2 regions of the Roseibium sp. LAB1 genome follow, and region 2 is predicted to be linked to the other one. Evidence: predicted binding sites of a transcription regulator. Region 2 holds the regulator's gene; the other holds the start of a gene.
What was found. Region 2 encodes LexA, which represses DNA repair genes until DNA is damaged. Its sites were predicted from a motif close to TGTTCNNNNTGTGTTCNG; they were not measured.
Positions count from the first base shown of each region.

Region 1: the regulator LexA is predicted to act here: its motif matches at 4,461-4,478, upstream of ACYQ54_RS05010 (ATP-dependent helicase).

Region 1 covers NZ_BAAGIB010000001.1:1,051,441-1,057,892, reverse strand. Annotated here, with positions in the region: gene recN (DNA repair protein RecN) at 1-876, shown strand, start outside; gene ACYQ54_RS05025 (hypothetical protein) at 968-1,201, opposite strand; gene ligA (NAD-dependent DNA ligase LigA) at 1,350-3,503, shown strand; gene ACYQ54_RS05015 (GIY-YIG nuclease family protein) at 3,848-4,123, shown strand; gene ACYQ54_RS05010 (ATP-dependent helicase) at 4,511-6,452, shown strand, end outside.
Region 2 covers NZ_BAAGIB010000001.1:124,138-130,589, forward strand. Annotated here, with positions in the region: gene ACYQ54_RS00610 (acyl-CoA synthetase) at 12-1,592, shown strand; gene ACYQ54_RS00615 (PPC domain-containing DNA-binding protein) at 1,589-2,488, shown strand; gene lexA (transcriptional repressor LexA) at 2,610-3,320, shown strand; gene ACYQ54_RS00625 (ComEC/Rec2 family competence protein) at 3,325-5,697, opposite strand; gene gltX (glutamate--tRNA ligase) at 5,870-6,452, shown strand, end outside.

The DNA of each region.
Region 1 (6,452 bases), 930 kb from region 2:
CCTGTCCGCACGCTTGCCGAAGCACTGGACCTTCTGGAGGAAACACGGGGCGGACTGGAAACAGCGCTTCGCGAGACTGAATATGACCCGCGCGAACTGGAAGCGGTCGAAGAGCGTCTGTTTGCGCTTCGCGCTGCTTCCCGCAAATATTCCGTGCCGGTTGACGAGTTGTCCGCGCTCTGTGCCCGCATGAGCGGTGATCTGGCCGATCTCGATGCCGGTGAGGACAAGCTGGCGGCGCTGGTGAGTGCTGCAGGCAAGGCCCGGGCCGACTACGACAAGAAGGCGGCCAACCTGTCCGACAAGCGGCGCAAGACAGCCAAGGCATTGGAAAAGGCGGTTGAAACAGAGCTGCCTGATCTCAAGCTTGAGCGGGCTAAATTCATCGTCGAACTGGAAAGCAATTCCGAGAACCGTGGTCGTTCAGGCATCGATCAGCTGGAATTCCATGTCCAGACCAACCCGGGCACGAAGCCTGGACCCATGATGAAGGTGGCGTCGGGCGGCGAGCTTTCCCGTTTCCTGCTGGCACTCAAGGTGTCCCTGGCGGACAAGGGCTCGGCTCCGACCCTGGTGTTCGACGAGATTGATACTGGTGTCGGCGGTGCGGTGGCCGAGGCCATCGGTCTGCGTCTGGCGCGGCTTGCCGGCAGCGTTCAGGTTCTTACTGTTACCCACGCGCCGCAGGTCGCAGCCCGTGCCGCAGGGCATTTCCTGATCGCCAAGGAAGCAACGAAGCGGGATCGGGTCGCGACGCGTGTCCAGCGCATCGATGAAGACCACCGCAGCGAAGAAATCGCCCGGATGCTTGCCGGCAGCGTCATCACCGAAGAAGCGCGCGCGGCTGCGCGCAGGCTGCTGACGGCTGCCGAATAGTACCCTCGGTCAGTGTGCGTTGGCGCGAAAAAAAAGGGCGGGTTAGCCGTAGCTCCCGCCCTGTGGTGCAGTTTGCATATTGGAAAAGATCTTACGGCTCCTTGACGAGCGGTGCTTCCTTCATGTCCGGCAGCTTGAGTTCGCCTTCACCCACATTGGGCACGTTCAGCTCGATGCTCAGCTCTTCGTCGTTCGTGAAAAAGCCATTGGCATAGAGCAGGCCGCCTGCGATCAGCGCGACGACAAGCGCCCCGGCCATGAACCAGCCTGCGCTGTTGCCGGTAGTCTTCTCGACATAATGCGTTTCACGGTCCTGATAAGCCATTCGTGTCTCCTCATTCCAACATTGACCAGCATCGAGTTTTGCCGGTTCGATGTGCTATCAACGCTTGAGCCCGCCAATCGGTTCCGGTATCGGATTTAATCCGGTCATCAACTCGGCCTTTCCCGCTGACACATTTCGTGAAGACATCATGACTGACACCTCCTTCGCCCAAACCGACATCGATGCCCTGACGCAGGAGGAGGCCCAGGTTGAGCTGAAACGGCTCGCGACGGAAATCGCCGAACATGACCGGCGGTATCACCAGGAAGATGCTCCGGTCATCTCGGACGCGGATTATGACGCCTTGCGGCGGCGGAACGCGTCTATCGAAGCCCGGTTCCCCAATCTGATTCTTGAAGACGGCCCATCCGCCCAGGTGGGGGCGGCACCGGCGTCCGGTTTTGGCAAGATCACTCACCGGGTGCCGATGCTGTCACTGGACAATGCCTTCAGCGACGACGACGTGCGGGATTTTGTGGGTCGCGTCAGGCGGTTTCTGAAATTCGATCCGCTGATGGGCGCACTTGCGGTCACCGCCGAACCGAAGATCGATGGCCTGTCTCTGTCTCTTCGTTACGAGAACGGTGTCCTGGTCTATGCGGCAACGCGCGGTGATGGAACCACAGGTGAAAACGTCACCGAGAACGCGAAGACCATCAAGGACATCCCGGAAAAGCTTTCCGGAACGGTTCCGGACGTGGTGGAGGTGCGTGGTGAAGTCTATATGGCGCACAAGGACTTCCAGGCGCTGAATGAACGCATGGCGGCCAATGGCGGCAAGGTTTTCGCCAATCCGCGCAACGCCGCGGCCGGGTCGCTACGCCAGCTCAAGTCCGAGATCACCGCGTCCCGCCCGCTGCGCTTCTTCGCCTATGCCTGGGGCGAAATGAGCGCGCTGCCGGAAGACACCCAGTTCGGCATGGTCAAGCAGCTGGAGGCCTGGGGCTTTCAGATCAATCGCCTGATGAAGCGCTGCGAAACCGTGGAAGAGCTTCTCGGTGTCTATCACGGCATCGAGGAAAGCCGTTCCCAGCTCGACTACGACATTGACGGTGTCGTCTACAAGGTCGACCGACTGGACCTGCAGGAGCGGCTCGGTTTCGTCTCCCGGTCTCCCCGCTGGGCGATCGCGCACAAGTTTCCGGCAGAACAGGCCTATACCACACTCAACGACATCGAGATCCAGGTCGGCCGTACGGGCGCGTTGACGCCTGTTGCCAAGCTGGAGCCGATTACGGTGGGAGGGGTCGTCGTTTCAAACGCAACCTTGCACAACGAAGACTACATCAAGGGCATCGGCCAGGACGGTGAACCGGTCCGTGGTGGCAAGGATCTTCGCATCGGTGACACGGTAAAGATCCAGCGTGCCGGCGATGTCATTCCGCAGATTGTCGATATCGATCTGGACAAACGTCCGGAAGGGGCGGAAGCCTTCGATTTTCCAACAGTCTGTCCTGCCTGCGGCAGTCACGCGGTGCGCGAGGAAAAAGAAAAGACCGGGCGACGGGATGCCGTGCGCCGCTGCACCGGCGGCCTGATCTGCCCGGCACAGGCAACGGAAAAGCTGAAGCACTTCGTCTCGCGCAATGCCTTCGACATCGAAGGTTTCGGCGACAAGCAGGTCGACGCCTTCTACAAGGAAGGGCTGGTGATGGCCCCGGCGGATATCTTCACGCTGGAAGAACGGGACAAGCGCTCTCTCACCAAGCTGCGCAACCGGGAAGGTTGGGGTGCCGTTTCGGCGAAGAACCTTTTCGAAGCGATCAACGCCCGGCGTGAAATCGACCTTCACCGCTTCATCTTCGCCCTTGGTATCCGACACGTGGGCGAGGGCAACGCCAAACTTCTGGCCCGCGCCTATGGCTCCTGGGCGGCGTTTTATGCAGCCATGAAGGCGGCGCACGACACGGCGGGTGAAGCCTGGACCGAGCTCAACGATATCGACGGCATCGGACATATCGTTGCCGAGGCGCTGGCGGAATTCTTTGCCGAGCAACATAATCTCGACCAGCTCGATGCGCTTCTGGTCGAGGTGTCGCCGAAGGATGCGGAAAAGATCAATGCGTCCGGCTCACCGGTTGCAGGCAAGACAGTGGTCTTTACCGGCTCGCTGGAGCGCATGACCCGCGACGAAGCCAAGGCCATGGCCGAACGGTTCGGTGCCAAGACTGCCGGGTCCGTGTCGAAAAAGACCGACCTCGTGGTGGCTGGCCCCGGCGCGGGCTCCAAGCTGAAAAAGGCGCAGGAGCTGGAGATCGAAGTCATCTCCGAGGATGACTGGTTCGATCTGGTGGGGGCCTGAGCGAGTATTCCCTTCGTGTTTTGTCATCCGGGTTTTTTGACGAAAGGACCGAGGCAGAGGCATTTTGCTCCAAAGGTGCCTGCGTTTACTGGATCCCCGCCTGCGCGGGGATGACAAAATGGAGAGGTGGGCTCTGTTTTCATTTCACACTACCCCGCCATCCATTGTCATCCCGGTTTGACGCGCAGCTGCAAGACCGGGATCCAGTACCCCCCTGTGCTCGCTGGAACCGCAAACCATCGGTTATTTGAAACCGGTATCGGCTGCGTTAAAGCAGCAGGACTAACGTTTATCCCGGAAGAATTTCAACAAAGGCTCCACGTTGCACCTCGATCAGCAATACTATGTCTACATTCTTGCAAGTGGACTGGGCGGCACGCTCTATGTCGGGGGTGACGAATGATCTGTTGGGCAGGGTTTCGCATCACCGTGAAGGCATCGGAAGCCAGTTTACCGCGAAATATGGCGTGCATCGGTTGGTGTATTACGAAGTTCACGAGGAAATCGAGTGGGCGATCAAGCGGGAAAAACAAGTCAAACGCTGGAATCGTGCCTGGAAGATCCGTTTGATCGAAGAAGGGAATCCAAACTGGGACGACCTGTTTCCTAAACTGGTTTGACACTTTTGCGTTGCTTCGATCGTTTGCTGCGCATGGCTTGTTCTCCTGCCACATGGTCAAGCAACAGGCTCCCTTGTTTACTGGATCCCCGCCTACGCGGGGATGACAAGAGAGGCTTCAGGACTTGCCTTTGCTTCTTGTCATCCCGGTTTGCCGCAACGCGGCAAGACCGGGATCCAGTAATCCTCGGTGTTGGCTGGAGTCACAAGACTTTGGGACTCCACCGGTCTTGACGCCTATCAAACCGTAATTGCCTCACGCAGTTGCTGGGCCAAATAAGAAAAGCGCAGTCCTTGTCCCCACCAAATCGGACATTCCCGCCTCGCCAGCGCCGGTTTGTTGCTATATTGTTCTCAAAACAAGCGCTTGAAACCGGACCAGTAAACCATGACCGACCCGGACGGGTACGACGATTCCTTTGACGATCCTTTCCAGCCTATCGGCACGCAGGCGGAGCCTGCGCCTGTGCCGGTGCGGCCGCAAGGCGGGATCGCGGCCCGGGCGATGGCGGCACGGCGGGCACCGGACTATCTGACCGGTCTGAACCCGGAACAGCGACTTGCGGTGGAGACCACCGAAGGGCCGGTTCTGGTGCTGGCCGGGGCCGGAACGGGCAAGACCCGTGTGCTGACAACACGCATTGCGCATATCCTGGCCTCCGGTTTGGCGCGGCCGTCTGAAATTCTGGCCGTTACCTTCACCAACAAGGCCTCCCGCGAAATGAAGGAGCGCATTGCCGGCTTCGTCGGCGGCAATGTCGAAGGCATGGCCTGGCTTGGCACGTTCCACTCCATCTGCGTGAAGATCCTGCGCAAACATGCAGAACTCGTCGGTTTGAAATCGTCTTTCTCGATCCTCGATACAGATGATCAGATCCGCCTGATCAAGCAGATCATTCAGGCCGAGGGACTGGATGACAAGCGCTGGACCGCACGGGCTTTCGCCAGCATCCTGGACAGCTGGAAAAACCGGGCATTGGGACCGAAGGACGTTCCCGAGGGCGAGGCACGGGCGTTTGCCAACGGCAAGGGCCGCAAGCTTTACGAGGAATATCAGGAACGCCTGTCGATCCTGAACGCGGCTGATTTCGGCGACCTGCTGCTGCATGTCATCACCTTGTTCAAGACCCAGCCGGATGTTCTGAAGGAATATCAGCGCCGGTTCCGTTACATGCTGGTGGACGAGTATCAGGATACCAATATCGCGCAGTACCTGTGGCTTCGGCTGCTCGCTCAGGGCAATCCGAATGTCTGCTGTGTCGGCGATGACGACCAGTCGATTTACGGCTGGCGCGGGGCGGAGGTCGACAACATCCTTCGCTTCGAGCACGACTTCAAGGGGGCCGTGGTCATTCGCCTGGAGCGCAATTATCGCTCGACCAGCCACATTCTGGCGGCAGCGTCCCACCTGATTGCATTCAACGAAGGTCGTCTCGGGAAAACGCTGTTCACCGATTTCGAAGAGCCCGACCATGACCTGGTGTCGGTGGCATCCGTCTGGGACAGCGAAGAAGAAGCCCGCACCATTGGTGAAGAGATCGAATCCCTTCAGTCAAAAGGCCATTCGCTCAACGAAATGGCGGTTCTGGTGCGCGCATCTTTCCAGATGCGCGAGTTTGAAGACCGGTTCGTGACGCTGGGGCTGAACTATCGGGTTATCGGCGGTCCGCGCTTCTATGAGCGCATGGAAATCCGTGACGCCATGGCGTATTTCCGCTGTGTTGTGCAACCGGCCGACGACCTGGCGTTCGAGCGCATCGTCAACACGCCGAAGCGTGGTCTGGGCGATGCCACGCTGAAGTTGGTCCACGGCGTTGCCCGCGCAGAACGCATTCCGCTGATGCAGGCAGCCAGCCAGCTCATCGACACCGAAGAATTGAAGCCCAAGCCACGTAACGCGCTGAAATCCGTGCTCGACAACTTTGAGCGCTGGCGGCGTCAGCTCGACCAGATGAAACACACCGAACTGGCGGAAATCATTCTGGACGAAAGTGGCTATACGGAAATGTGGCGGCAGGACCGGTCTGCGGAAGCGCCGGGGCGGCTCGACAACCTGAAGGAACTGATCCGGTCGATGGACGAATTTGAATCCATGGCCGGTTTTCTGGAGCACATCTCTCTCGTCATGGACCGGGACAGCGCGGATGCAACCGATGCCGTGTCCATCATGACGCTGCACTCGGCCAAAGGGCTGGAGTTCGACACGGTGTTTCTGCCCGGTTGGGAAGAGGGGCTGTTTCCCCATCAGCGCGCGCTGGACGAATCCGGCCGCGCCGGCCTGGAGGAAGAACGCCGGCTGGCCTATGTCGGCATCACCCGCGCGAAGAAAC
Region 2 (6,452 bases):
GGCAAACTTAGATGGTGGAGCGCTGTTCCAATCGCGTGGCCAATCTGGCGCATTTTCTGTCCAGGAACGCTGCCCGCTGGCCCTCCGGATCAGCGATTGTCCAGGATGGCCGCACCTGGACCTGGTCGGATGTCGATTCGCGTGTCTCAGCCCTTGCCAAAGCGCTCCAATCCGAGTTCGGAATTTCCAAGGGCGACAGTTTGCTGGTTCAGGCACAGAACTCTCATCAGATGATCGAGATCATGCTGGCAGCTTTCCGGCTGGGAGCTGTCTGGGTGCCCTGCAATTTCCGTCAGGCTCCCGGAGAGACAGCCTACGCCGCGGAAAAAGCGAAGGCGAAAGTATTTCTGTGCGACGCGGATTTCGGCGCGCAAGCGGAAGCCGTGCGAAATTCAGTTGAAACGCTGACGGGCTGTATCACAATAGGCACAAGCGAATTCGGCACCGAGTATGAGGATCTCGTCTCCCGTTACCTGGGGCAAGTCCATTCAAACGAGATCGTGGACTACAACGATCCTTGCTGGTTGTTCTTTACCTCAGGCTCGACGGGGCGCCCGAAGGCTGTGGTACTCAGTCACGGACAAATCGGCTTCGTTTGCGTGAACTACATGGCGGACCTGTTGCCCGGCACCACGGAACAGGATGCCTCGCTGGTCATAGCACCTCTGTCGCACGGTGCAGGACTTCAACTGATTGTCCAGCTCTCGGCCGGGTCCACAAACGTCCTTCTGCCTGGAGGCGGTTTCAATCCCTCTACAGCGTTCGAGCTGATCGAAAAACACAGGGTCAGCAACCTCTTTACGGTCCCCACCATCGTCAAACGCCTGGTGGAAGATCCTTCGGTCGATCGTTTCGATCATACGAGCCTTCGCCACGTCATCTATGCCGGGGCTCCCATGTACCGGGAGGACCAGAAGCTGGCGCTCAAGAAACTGGGTCACGTCCTGGTTCAGTATTACGGGCTTGGTGAAGTCACCGGCAACATCACGGTGTTGCGGCCGCAGGATCATTTTCTGGAGGACGGACCTGAGACACGCAGTGGCACCTGCGGTACCGAGCGCACAGGCATCGAGGTCTCGATCCAGGACGAAGACGGCAACCACCTGCCACCTAATGAAACGGGAGAAGTCTGCGTCATCGGCGCCGCTGTCTGTGCCGGATATCTGGAAGACGGCGAGGCCAACAGAAAGTCTTTCAGAAACGGCTGGTTCCGAACAGGCGACATCGGCCATATGGACGAGCAACGTTATCTTTTCCTCACCGGCCGAGCCTCGGACATGTACATCTCGGGCGGCTCCAACGTCTACCCGAAGGAGGTCGAGGAAGTCCTGCTCACGCACCCGGACATTTCCGAAGTCGCAATCCTTGGCGTTCCGGATCGGCAATGGGGCGAAGTCGGGCTCGCCGTTTGTGTGGCAACCCCGGACAAGTCGCCCAACCCTCAGTCTCTATCGGATTTCCTCAGCGGAAAGATCGCGCGCTACAAGATGCCTGCCCGTTATCTCTTCATTCCGGCAATGCCGACAAGCGCTTATGGCAAGATCACCAAGAAACTGGTGCGGGAGCACTTGATCGAAAAAGGCCTGTTATGAGACGGCCGCCACCAAAAACACTTGCCGACATCCGGCATCCAGGCCCCGTCGCCGAAAACCGGTTGCCATACGCCAAATGCCGGGCTGAACCTGTCGAGATTGAAGTCACAGAGCGCGCCCCCTTGCTGAAAGTGCTGGGAGACTATGTCGAGCGGAACGGCCTCAGTTCTGCTGTGCTCGACCTTTCAGGGCTGACGCTCGGAGCGTTTGACTTTGTCAAGCCGGCCTGTGCGCTGGATGATCGGCATGCGGCCTGGTACAGCGACACCCATTCTTCCGCTGGCGCGACGCTCGAAACTGCGGTTGCCATTGTAGGCAAGAAGGACGGCGACTGGTTTGCCCATGTCCACGCCTATTGGCACGAGGGTGGCAGTGACCATCTTGGGCACCTGTTGCCCCACACGCTCATTGTGGCCCGGACAGGCACTATCAAGGGTAACGGTTTGCGAGGTGCTGCATTTGTTGCCTCGCTGGACCCGGAGACAGAATTCACACTGTTTCGTGTGCAGCCTGACGAAGAACCTTCCCGGCATGTCGACGAAAATGCCCTCATCACAACGCTCGCACCGTTTACCGACCTGACTGACAGCATCCGCGACCTTTCCCATTTTCTGGAAGCTTCGTCCTACGAAGTCCATGGACTGGGCAGCCTTGCCGGAGCGACGTTTCGCGACTCCGCCCCGATGACAGGTCTGATATCCGAAATTTTGCTTTGTCCGAACGCAGGCGCGAAGCCAAATCAAAAGCTGTGCGTTCCCATACGAGCGGTCGACCTCAATGGTGGGCTACATCAGGGCGTTCTCACTTCCGGCGGCGCGCCGACGCTGGTCACCTGCGAATTGCTGATCAAAACCTGCTCAGCACACCAGGATACGGCGAAACCGCGGAAGAATTGAACCCCGCGCCTCCCGCGAGGCCAAGAACAGTAAGAGAACATTTACCCTTGCAGAACACAATGAGAACAGGTACCATGTTCTTGATTTGTACCAGATGTTTTCTCGGTCAGGGGACGCCTACATGCTGACGCGCAAGCAGTACGAACTGCTCATGTTCATTCACGAAAGACTGAAAGAAACCGGTGTGCCGCCCTCTTTCGACGAAATGAAGGATGCGCTCGACCTGCGCTCCAAGTCCGGCATTCACCGCCTGATCACGGCTCTTGAGGAACGAGGTTTCATCCGGCGCCTGCCAAACCGGGCAAGGGCCATGGAGGTTGTTCGTCTTCCGGACTCAATTGCACCCGGGCTGGGCGCGCCCCGTCCACGCGGCAGCTTCTCACCGGAAGTCATCGAAGGTTCCCTTGGCAAACCGGAGCCGGTGAAAACGGCACCGGAACCTGTAATTGGCGTCACGGAAATTCCCGTCATGGGCCGGATTGCCGCCGGTGTGCCGATCGAGGCCATTCAAACCCACAGCCACTCCATCACTGTGCCGCAGGACCTGATCGGCCGGGGGGAACACTATGCTCTGGAAGTGCGCGGTGATTCCATGATCGAAGCCGGTATCCTGGATGGCGACACCGTATTGATACGCCGGACCGACAGCGCCGACAGTGGCGATATTGTCGTCGCACTTGTGGACGACGAGGAAGCCACCTTGAAACGGCTACGCAAGAAAGGCGCTTCCATTGCGCTTGAAGCGGCGAACCCGGCTTATGAAACGAGAATCTTCGGACCGGGCCGCGTTCGCGTCCAGGGGCGCCTTGTCGCCCTGTTCCGCCAGTATTGAGGCATCACTCGTCTGCACGCGCTTCGGCCTTCGAAGCGCGTTCAACCTGCCGCAATCCCTCTCTTGTTACCGTCCCCGGTCGATGCCAAGGGCGCGGTGGGTCAGGGATGGCAAACCTCAGTTTTTCTATTTTCCATTTTTCCGCAGGCGAGCGCTTTTCTGCGCTGTCATGACCTGAAGAGCCAACGGTGCTGCCTGAGATGTCGGTCCTGGACAACCAGATGGATATCGCTCCTCGCAGAGCGCGCGTCGTCTGATCCAGGACAAGCCCCACGCCACAGTTCTTTGGGGCGACTAGATCGGTCACGATCAAATCGGCGTATCGACAATCCATCTGAAACGCTTCAATTGTCCTTGGTTGAGCAACCGCAAGAAATGTTGGCCTGTCTTCTGTTCCTTCAGACTTATCAACACGACCATAAGCCCTGACGACACACCCCTCATCATCGCATTTCCTTTGAGGCGACTTCATCTTGCGCGATAAAATCGCGCTGTCAGAAACACCTTCCGACTGCAGCCAGAGATCCGTTGCAAAGGTTCTGCCCCTTGCGGCGAAACGTAGTGCCCCCGCCTCGTCCCGAGCGGCAATACGAGAGCCGTTTGCGGCAATCTGGATGTCGGGTGGCCGGGTTGTCATGACAATCAAAACACCGGCAAGAAGTGGAACCGCGGCAAGCAGGCGTTTCCTGCCTGGTACCAACAGGCCTGCAAAGAGAGCTGACAACAGAAGGAATGCAGCCGTTCCATCCAGCCTGCCCGAAGCTCCACTGCCGGCATCCAGGGCCGCCGTGAAGGAAGCAACCTTCAAGAGCAGCGAGATGCCGTAAGACATGATCCACAGAGGCAACGCAGCCAGCCCAAATGGCATCAGGACGAATGCGAGCACACCCATGGGCATTACCAGCAGCGAGAAAATCGGCATTCCCAATAGGTTGCCGACAAGGCCGTATGGCGCGATGCGACTGAAATGATGCGCTCCGATGATGCCGGTTGCCAGACCCGCGACCAATGCTGTTACAAACAGCCCGGCAATCCATTTGCCGAGAAAAAGACCGGTTGCCATAACCCAACTGGTCGGTCTTTCTCCCGAATATCCCGTCCGATCGCGTTGCCGCCATAGGTCATAAACAGCAACCAGACAGATCACGGCAGCGAAGGACATCTGGAAGCCCGGAAAAAACAGGCGCTCCGGCGCGATCAGAAGTAGAACAAGACCCGCAAGCGCAACACTGCGCAGGGTCAGCCCTCGCCGGCCCGCCAGAATGCCGACAAAGACGATTGCAATCATCAGGAACGAGCGCTGGGTGGCAACCGCCCCACCGGACAGAAGCAGATAGACGACCGCGGCACCAAGGGCTGAGATTGCCGCCCACTTGTGAACGGGCCACCTTAACGTCAGGACTGGCACCAGCGAAAACAGCAGCAAAACCGCCCCATAGGCCCCACCAGCGAAAAGCGCCATATGGAGGCCGGAAATTGCAAGAATATGAGCCAGCCCGGCCGCACGCAAAACGTCTTCCTGTTCCTCTGCAATTCCGCTCCTGTCACCAACAAGCAAAGCGACAATCAGTTCAGTTTCAGGCCCCTCGCCCAGGCTGGCCCTGATGCGCGTGGCAAGATCGCCTCGAAGTTTTGCGACTGCGACAGCGGGGCGAAGCTCAAGTTCACCTTCCGAAGACTTGAGGATCTGCGGAGGTCCGAAACTGAACCCTGTAGCACCGATCCGTTGATAGAAGGCCCGGAAGGAATAGTCGTATCCTCCCGGAAAGACCGGACCGGCCGGTGGAAACAGGCGTGCGCTGACACGAACTGTGTCCCCAACTCGCACTTTGCTATCTGCAGGAACGCGCAGGCGCACCTTTTCCGGAAACGTGAGAAATTCTGCCGGATGCCCATCGACGGCAGCAACTGCGAGCACGAGCCGGACACCCGACGAACCAACATCAAGCTCTTCAACGTAGCCAGTTACTTCCGCATTCATCGGTTCGGCAAGGCGCGGCGTCGACACAAGAGCGGTGCGGAAACTTGAAGTTGCCAGACCGGAGGAGAAAGCCAACCAAAGCACGGCGGAAATGGCCAAGGCGCCACGCCGCCCAGGTCGCAATGCTACTGCCCCGGCAATCAAGACCATAACCGTCAACAAGATCCAGGACGGCTCTTCAGGCAACCAGACGTAAATTCCGATGCCAGCGGCAAACGCGAAAGCACACCACAGGAGCCCCTGAGAATCCCAAAGACGTTCTGCCGTCAAATTGCCAGCTAAATTTGCCCGCGTTTGACCACCTGTCATCCACGGGCGTGGCTCTTCACGTCCATCCGACCCGGTTGTGCCGGGCAATAAATCTGCGCGCGCACTGTCAATGGTTGCCGTTTGCATGCGGCTGTCAGTGATATCCTGCGGTCCGGACCGTGACGTCACCCCAGTTCCCCGTTAGGTCCAAGAAATGGCAGGCGCCCCTATTTAGCCTCGCCAAAGCCTGTGCTAAGACCGCGCCACCAATCCGGCGCGCTCCGCGCCGTCATACTGACAGAGACTTTCATAAAGCACCATGGCACAGAAAATCGTCACGCGCTTCGCCCCGTCCCCGACCGGGTTCCTGCATATCGGCGGTGCCCGCACCGCGCTCTTCAACTGGCTGTTTGCCCGTCATCATGGCGGCAAGATGCTGTTGCGGATCGAAGACACGGATCGGGCCCGATCCACACAGGAAGCGGTGGACGCACTTATCGACGGCCTGTCCTGGCTTGGACTCGACTGGGAGGGAGACCCAATCTCCCAGTTTTCCCGCGTCGAACGCCACAAGGAAGTGGTTGAGGAAATGCTGGCAAACGGCACGGCCTACCGCTGCTATTGCACGCCGGAAGAAGTTGATGCCATGCGCGAGAAAGCCCGCGCCGAGGGCAAGCCGCCCCGCTATGACGGAACCTGGCGCGAGCGCGATGCATCCGAAGCCCCTGTTGGCATTGATCCGGTCATCCGCATCAAGGCCCCCCAGGAAGGCGAGACTGTGGTTGACGACCTGGTCCAGGGCCGCGTCGTGATCCCGAACAAGGATCTGGATGATTTTGTGCTGATGCGCTCCGACGGTACGCCGACATACATGCATGCTGTCGTGGTGGACGATCACGACA